DNA from 2 places in the Streptomyces montanus genome. Region 1 is predicted to be linked to the other one. Evidence: riboswitches for the same ligand, from Rfam matches in the RefSeq annotation. Region 1 holds a riboswitch; the other holds the start of a gene.

Region 1 (3,799 bases):
GTGTCGTGCCGACCGCGATGTCCGCGCCGAGCTCACCCGGTGAGGTGAGCAGCGTCAGCGCGAGCAGATCGGCGGCGACGGTGACGATCGCGCCCAGCTCGTGCGCCTGGTCGATGACGGGCTTGATGTCCCGTACGGCACCGGAGGCGCCCGGGTACTGGAGGAGCACTCCGGTGACGCCGCGCTCGGCGATCTCGGCCGGAATGCCGTCGCTCAGGTCCGCGACGACGACCTCGACTCCGGTCGGTTCGGCGCGCGTCTCGATCACGGCGATGGTCTGCGGCAGCGTGTCCGCGTCGACGAGGAAGACACCGTTCTTGACCTTGCCCACGCGCCGCGACAGCGCCATCGCCTCGGCGGCCGCGGTGCCCTCGTCGAGCAGCGAGGCACCGGAGGTGGGCAGGCCCGTCAGCTCGGCGACCATGGTCTGGAAGTTCAGCAGCGCCTCCAGGCGGCCCTGCGAGATCTCCGGCTGGTACGGCGTGTACGCGGTGTACCAGGCCGGGTTCTCCATGACGTTGCGCAGGATCACCGGCGGCGTGAACGTGCCGTAGTAGCCGAGCCCGATCATCGAGTCGAGGACCTCGTTACGGTCCGCCAGGGAACGCAACTCGGCGAGGACCTCGGCCTCGGTGCGCGCGCCGGGCAGAGCGAGCGCCTCGGCGTTCTTGATCACGTCCGGGACCGCGATGGCCGTCAGCTCGTCGAGCGAGCCGTACCCCACCTGCGCGAGCATCTTCGCCCGGGCCTCGGTGTCGGGCCCGATGTGGCGCTGTTCGAAAGGGATTCCCTGTTCGAGCTCGGAGAGTGGAATGCGATGGGCGGTCATTGCGGAGGCCTCCTGGTCTGACACGACCTTCGAGGGCACCACGGCGTGGGTGCCCGGACGGCCTCCCCCTCTGTCATCTCAACCTGAGAGCTTCGCCGGTCCGCCCGCACTCGGCGATCCGGCTTGCACCGTCGGTGAGAGCGGGAGCCGTGGACGCCCGCCCTGCTTTCCAGAGTGACCTCGTCCGTGCGGTACGTGGGCCTGAGAGATTCCGGGGAGGATTTGCTCCTTCGGCGCCTCCGGTGAAGTCTGGAGGACTCTCCCGCACGGGGTCAGCGGCCGTTGCCAGCCTACCAGCGGGCTTCCCTCGAGTGGCCGCCCTCCTCAAAGTGCTCTTTCGTAGTGCTTACGGATGAGTTGTGAGCAGCTGGAGGTCCCGTGCAGACCGACGTCGATCCGCGCAAACTGATCGGCCGCAAGGCGTTCGACCGCAATGGCAACAAGATCGGCACCGTCGACGAGGTCTATCTCGACGATGCGACCGGCGTGCCGGAATGGGCGGCCATACGCACCGGTCTGTTCAGCAGGGACGCCTTTGTGCCCCTGGAGCCCAGCGAACTGGTCGAGGGTGCCCTGCGGGTCCCCTTCGACCGCGCCCTGATCAAGGACGCCCCCGACTTCGGCGTCGGCCGCCACCTCTCCCCCGAGCAGGAAATCCAGCTCTATCACCACTACGGCCTCGATGTGGCGCCTCCGCCCCCACCGCCGGACCGCGACTGCGGCCACCTGGCGGGCTCGGACGAGACCTGAGGTCTTCGTCGCACCAGCGGCAGCGGTTCCGCCGGCTCCAGCTCCGGATCGTCGGTCCGGAACGTGCGCACGCGCCCCGGCTCGGAGTCGGGCGTCTCGAACCGCACGGTGACCCGCCCAAGGCCACTGCCCTGCACCCATCCGGGTCCGAACTCGGCATGCCGTACGTCATGCCCCGCCGACCACCGTCGCACCGTGGGCGTCTCCTGCTTCTCGGCCGACTCCTCAGCCTCCTCCTCGGCCGGCGGCTCCAGCTCCCCGGCGGCCGCCTGCGCCTGGGCGAAGAGGTCCTCCTGCGTGAAGTCGGCGAGCCCCGTGACACCGACCCCCAGGAGCCGTACGCCCCCCGTGGTGTCGACGGTCTCGAGCAGCCGCGCCGCCGCTTCCCGCACCACCGAGGGGTCGTCCGTCGGCCCACGCAGCGTGTCGGACCGGGTGAGCGTCGAGAAGTCGTACCGCCGCACCTTGAGCACCACGGTCCGCCCCGACCGCCCGGCGTCCCGCAGCCGCCGCACACACCGGTCGGCGAGCCGCTGCACCTCCACCCGCACCCGGACCCGGTCATGGATGTCCACGTCGTACGTGTCCTCGACGGACACCGACTTGGTGTCCCGCTCGGCCACCACGGGCCGCTCGTCGAGCGCCAGCGCCATGGCGTACAGCGCGCTCCCGTGGGCTTTGCCGAGAAGCCGCACGAGCTCGTCCTCGCCCGCCTCCGCGACCTCCTCGACCGTGGTGATGCCGACCCGCCGCAGGTGATCACCGGTGGCCGGCCCCACTCCCGGCAGCGTCCGCACCGGCAGGGGTCCCAGCATCGCTCGCTCCGTCCCCGGCTCTATCAGCACCAGGCCGTCCGGCTTGGCCTGCTCGGAGGCGATCTTCGCGAGCATCTTGGAGACGGCGAGCCCCACTGACCCCGTGAGCCCGGTGACAGCCCGGATGTCCCCGCGCAGCTTCGTACCCGTCAGCCGCGCCGACTCCTCGTCCCAGGCCGTTCCCCCCGCCTCCAGGTCCACGAACGCCTCGTCCAGGCTCAGCGGCTCCACCAACGGCGACAGCTCCCGCAGCAGCCCCATCACCTGCTCGCTGATCTCCCGGTAGAACCCGAAGCGCGGCACCAGATAAGCGGCGTTGGGCGCCAGCCGGCGCGCCTGCGCCATGGGCATCGCCGAATGGACCCCGAAGACCCGCGCCTCGTACGAGGCGGTGGCTACCACTCCACGCGGCCCGAGTCCCCCCACGATCACCGCTTTGCCGCGCAGGCTCGGCTTGGCTGCCTGTTCGGCCGAAGCGTAGAAGGCATCCATGTCCAGATGCAGGATCGTGGGCGTGTTTCTCACATCTCCGATGCTGCCCTACGCCACTGACAATGCCCTGTGATCGGTCCGGCCGTGAGGTCTCAGACCGCGCGGTTGCGGCGCCGTGCCAGCTCGTCCGCGGGATGGTGCCCTACGAGCGTCTCACCTGTGTCGATCCGCTCGCCGTGCAGCTGCGAGAGCGCGCTCTCCACATCCCGCCAGACCACACCGACGGCGATCCCGAAGATGCCCTGCCCGCCCTGGAGCAGCGCGTGGACCTCGTCGGGCGAGGAGCACTCGTAGACCGTCGCCCCGTCGCTCATCAGGGTCATGCGCTCCAGGTCGCGGAACCCGCGCTCCCGGAGGTGCTGGACCGCGGTGCGGATGTTCTGCAGCGACACGCCCGTGTCGAGGAACCGCTTGACGATCTTCAGGACGACGACGTCCCGGAAGCTGTACAGCCGCTGCGTCCCCGAGCCGTAGGCGGGCCGCACGCTGGGTTCGACAAGCCCGGTCCGGGCCCAGTAGTCCAGTTGCCGGTAGGTGATGCCCGCGGCCGCGCACGCCGTCGGACCGCGATAGCCAACGTCCTCGGACGCCACCCCGCCCTCGTCAGGCACCGGCGTCGGCCGCTGTGGAGCGTGGTCGGCCGTGCTGCCGTGAAGCGAGTACGGGCCGCTCTCACCCGGACTGCGTCCGGGACCCCCAGCCGTACCGTCGCCGCTGCTTCTCACGCCGACCTCCGTCCTCGACCTGCCTCCTCGACGGTAGGCAGTCACCAGGGGTGCGTCAACGATCGCCACACTCGCCACGCCGAGTGATAATCACCCTAAGAGTGGTTTCCCGTGACCCGCCGCGGGGAAAGGCTAGCCGAATACCCTCGGCACGGCCGACGTACGCCCTGTCGTCCGACGGTCCCGGA
Region 2 (3,799 bases), on a different contig from region 1:
CCGAGGCCGCGACCTTGAACGAGACGGCCTTGGCCGCGATCACATGCTCCAGCGGGCCGCCCTGCTGGCCCGGGAAGACGGCCGAGTTGATCTTCTTCGCCAGCTCCGCCGTGGACAGGATCACGCCACCGCGCGGGCCGCCCAGCGTCTTGTGCGTCGTGGTCGTGACCACGTGCGCGTGCGGGACGGGGTTCGGGTGCAGGCCCGCCGCCACCAGGCCCGCGAAGTGCGCCATGTCCACCATCAGATACGCGCCGACCTCGTCGGCGATCCGGCGGAACGCGGCGAAGTCCAGCTGACGCGGGTACGCCGACCAGCCGGCCACGATCAGCTTCGGCTTGGACTCCTTGGCGAGGCGCTCGACCTCGGCCATGTCGACCTGGCCGGTCGCATCGTCCACGTGGTACGCGACCACGTTGTAGAGCTTGCCGGAGAAGTTGATCTTCATGCCGTGGGTCAGGTGCCCGCCGTGTGCGAGGTTCAGGCCCATGATCGTGTCGCCGGGCTTGAGCAGGGCGAACATCGCGGCGGCGTTGGCCTGGGCGCCCGAGTGCGGCTGCACGTTGGCGTGTTCGGCGCCGAAGAGCTCCTTGACGCGGTCGATGGCGATCTGCTCGACCACGTCGACGTGCTCGCAGCCGCCGTAGTAGCGGCGGCCCGGGTAGCCCTCGGCGTACTTGTTGGTGAGTACGGAGCCCTGGGCCTCCATGACCGCCACCGGAGCGAAGTTCTCCGAGGCGATCATCTCCAGGGTGGACTGCTGACGGTTCAGCTCGGCGTCGACGGCGGCGGCGACGTCCGGGTCGAGTTCAGAGAGGGGCTGGTTCAGAAGCGACATCGGTCAGGAGTCCTCAAGATCCGGAGAATTCGGTGTACTCGTCCGCGGAGAGCAGGTCCTTCGGTTCCTGCGCGATGCGAATCCTGAACAGCCAGCCGCCTTCGAACGGGGCGGTGTTCACCAGTGCGGGGTCGTCCACGACGTCCTGGTTGATCTCGGTGACCTCACCGGACACCGGCGAGTACAGATCGCTCACCGACTTCGTCGACTCCAGCTCGCCGCAGGTCTCGCCCTCGGTCACCGTGGTGCCGACCTCGGGGAGCTGGGCGTAGACGACGTCGCCGAGCGCGTTGGCCGCGAACTCGGTGATGCCGACCGTCGCGACGCCGTCCTCGGCGGCCGACAGCCACTCGTGCTCCTTGCTGTAACGCAGCTGCTGGGGGTTGCTCATGGCCTGAATTCTCCTGTACGCGAGGGAGTGCTGGTGAACGGGTGGGCTGGTGAGATGCCCTTTGCGCTACGAGACGGCACACGGGGCCGCAGGTCACGTCGGCGCGCTGCCGACCCCGACGCCGGGACTACTTCCGGCGCTTGTAGAAGGGCAACGCCACGACCTCGTACGGCTCGTGACTGCCCCGGATGTCCACGCCGACACCGGGCGTGCCGGGCGCGGCGTGCGTGGCGTCCACGTACGCCATCGCGATCGGCTTGCCGAGGGTGGGCGAGGGCGCGCCCGAGGTGACCTCGCCGACGACCTCGCCGCCGGCGACGACCGCGTACCCGGCGCGCGGGACGCGGCGGCCCTCGGCGATCAGACCGACGAGGACACGCGGGGGGTTCTCCTCGGCCCTGGAGGCGGCCTCGGTGAGCGCCTCGCGCCCCACGAAGTCGCCCTCCTTCTCGAACTTCACGACCCGGCCGAGCCCCGCGTCGAACGGCGTCAGCGAGGTGCTCAGCTCATGCCCGTACAGCGGCATGCCCGCCTCCAGGCGCAGGGTGTCGCGGCAGGAGAGGCCGCAGGGGACCAGGCCCGCCGCGGAGCCCGCGTCGGTCAGCGCCTGCCACAGCTTCTCCGCGTCGGCCGGGGAGACGAACAGCTCGAAGCCGTCCTCGCCGGTGTAGCCGGTGCGGGCGATCAGGGCCGGGACGCCCGCGACGGTGCCGGGCAGGCCCGCGTAGTACTTGAGGCCGTCCAGGTCGGCGTCGGTGAGGGACTTGAGGATGCCGGAGGACTCGGGGCCCTGGATAGCGAGCAGCGCGTACGCGTCGCGGTCGTCGCGCACGGCGGCGTCGAAGCCGGCGGCGCGCTCGGTCAGGGCGTCCAGGACCACCTGGGCGTTGGAGGCGTTGGCGACGACCATGTACTCGCTCTCCCCGAGCCGGTACACGATCAGGTCGTCGAGGATGCCGCCGTCGGCCCGGCAGATCATGGTGTAGCGGGCGCGGCCCACGCCGACCGAGGAGAGGTTGCCGACCAGCGCGTGGTCGAGGAGCCGGCCGGCCTGGGGGCCGGTGACGGTGATCTCGCCCATGTGGGAGAGGTCGAAGAGGCCTGCCCTGGTACGGACGGCGATGTGTTCGTCCCGCTCGGAGCCGTACCGCAGAGGCATGTCCCAGCCGGCGAAGTCGGTCATCGTCGCGCCGAGCGAACGATGCAGGGCATCGAGCGCGGTGCGCCGTGGCGTGAGGGGCGCGGCGTTACTGCTCATCGGTTCTGCTCCCAGGGCATGACGGGCGAGGTCGTTCCTCCCCATCTGTCATCGGAACCTGAGAGGTTCGCCATGACCGTCGGCAGCCGGCGGTCACGGTTTGCACCTTGGGTGGAGCCACTGGACAGCGGCCCGCTTTTCAGATGTGCCTCGCCCGCGCGGTAACGGGGCCTGAGAGATTCAAGGGAGGGACTTGCTCCTTCGGCGCCCGGGTACGCGTACCCGGAACTCTCCCGCGCGGATTCAAGCGGCCGGTATGCAGTTGGCGCGCACATCATTGCACGCCTGGGTGCGGCACGGCAGGGGGACCTTTCACAGAGATCTGTGACGGGGCTGTGGCAGGACGAGAACCAAAATGACAGGTGGCACGCATTACCTTCTCTTTACACTCGACGGGGATGGGTCTCCCGACCCCAAGGGGAGGACGATCAGCGTGAACAGGACCACGGTGTACGCGACAGGTGCGGCCGTCGCACTGCCCAAGCAGCCCGCTGCCCCGGCCAGGGAGGCGTGCGGCCCGCTCCCGGCGCCCGTCGTCCGCGATCTGCGGGACCGTGCGGGACACAGTCCGCACGGCCTCCGCTTCGGCGCGGCCGACCTGGTCGTGGTCACGGGCCTCCCGGGCAGCGGCAAGTCGACCCTGATGCGCCGCGCCGTGACGGGCCTCCGTATCGACTCGCAGGACACCCGCGACCGCTGGGACCGCCGTCTGTCCCGCTTTGTGCCGTACGCGGTCTACCGCCCCCTCGTGCGGGCCGCGCACTACGCGGGCCTGCGCCGCGCCCTGCGCTCCGGTGAGGGGGTCGTCGTGCACGACTGCGGCACCCAGGCCTGGGTGCGCAACTGGATCGCCCGCGAAGCCAGGCGCCGGGGCGGCACGCTGCACCTGCTGCTGCTCGACGTCCCGCCGGACACCGCGCTGGACGGCCAGCGCGAGCGCGGCCGCGGCGTCTCGCGATACGCCTTCGCCCGGCACCGCGGCGCGGTCGACCGGCTGTTGCGCTCCGTCGAGGAGGGCGACCTGCCGGAGGGCTGCGACTCGGCCGTTCTCGTCGACCGTGCCGCGGCGGACGTGCTGCGGCGGATCGACTTCGGCGACTGAGTCCCTTCGGCGCCCCTTCGGTGGCTGAACCCCACTGGACGCCGCGTGGGGTGAAAGCTCCGCAGGCGATAGGGTTTACCCCCATCAGCAGAGGTTCCGAGCAGATGGTTACGCAGATGGACATACCGGTACAGGCGCACCCTCACCCGCATGCCGGCTGGCCCGGCAACGCGCTGGAGGAGGTGCTCGCCGCGTCCCTCGGCGCTCCCG

Evidence for each region. Region 1 has a riboswitch for glycine ahead of gcvP (aminomethyl-transferring glycine dehydrogenase). Riboswitches for the same ligand answer to the same signal wherever they lie in the genome.
Region 2: another riboswitch for glycine. It lies ahead of gcvT (glycine cleavage system aminomethyltransferase GcvT); the one in region 1 lies ahead of gcvP (aminomethyl-transferring glycine dehydrogenase).

What each region holds. Positions count from the first base shown of each region.
Region 1 covers NZ_VBZC01000024.1:127,675-131,473, forward strand. Annotated here, with positions in the region: gene gcvP (aminomethyl-transferring glycine dehydrogenase) at 1-829, opposite strand, end outside; glycine riboswitch at 1,009-1,104, opposite strand; gene FE633_RS22680 (PRC-barrel domain-containing protein) at 1,208-1,579, shown strand; gene FE633_RS22685 (DNA polymerase IV) at 1,501-2,919, opposite strand; gene FE633_RS22690 (MerR family transcriptional regulator) at 2,979-3,611, opposite strand.
Region 2 covers NZ_VBZC01000023.1:105,624-109,422, reverse strand. Annotated here, with positions in the region: gene glyA (serine hydroxymethyltransferase) at 1-838, opposite strand, end outside; gene gcvH (glycine cleavage system protein GcvH) at 852-1,229, opposite strand; gene gcvT (glycine cleavage system aminomethyltransferase GcvT) at 1,357-2,487, opposite strand; glycine riboswitch at 2,523-2,636, opposite strand; glycine riboswitch at 2,637-2,733, opposite strand; gene FE633_RS21855 (AAA family ATPase) at 2,915-3,589, shown strand; gene FE633_RS21850 (enhanced serine sensitivity protein SseB) at 3,706-3,799, shown strand, end outside.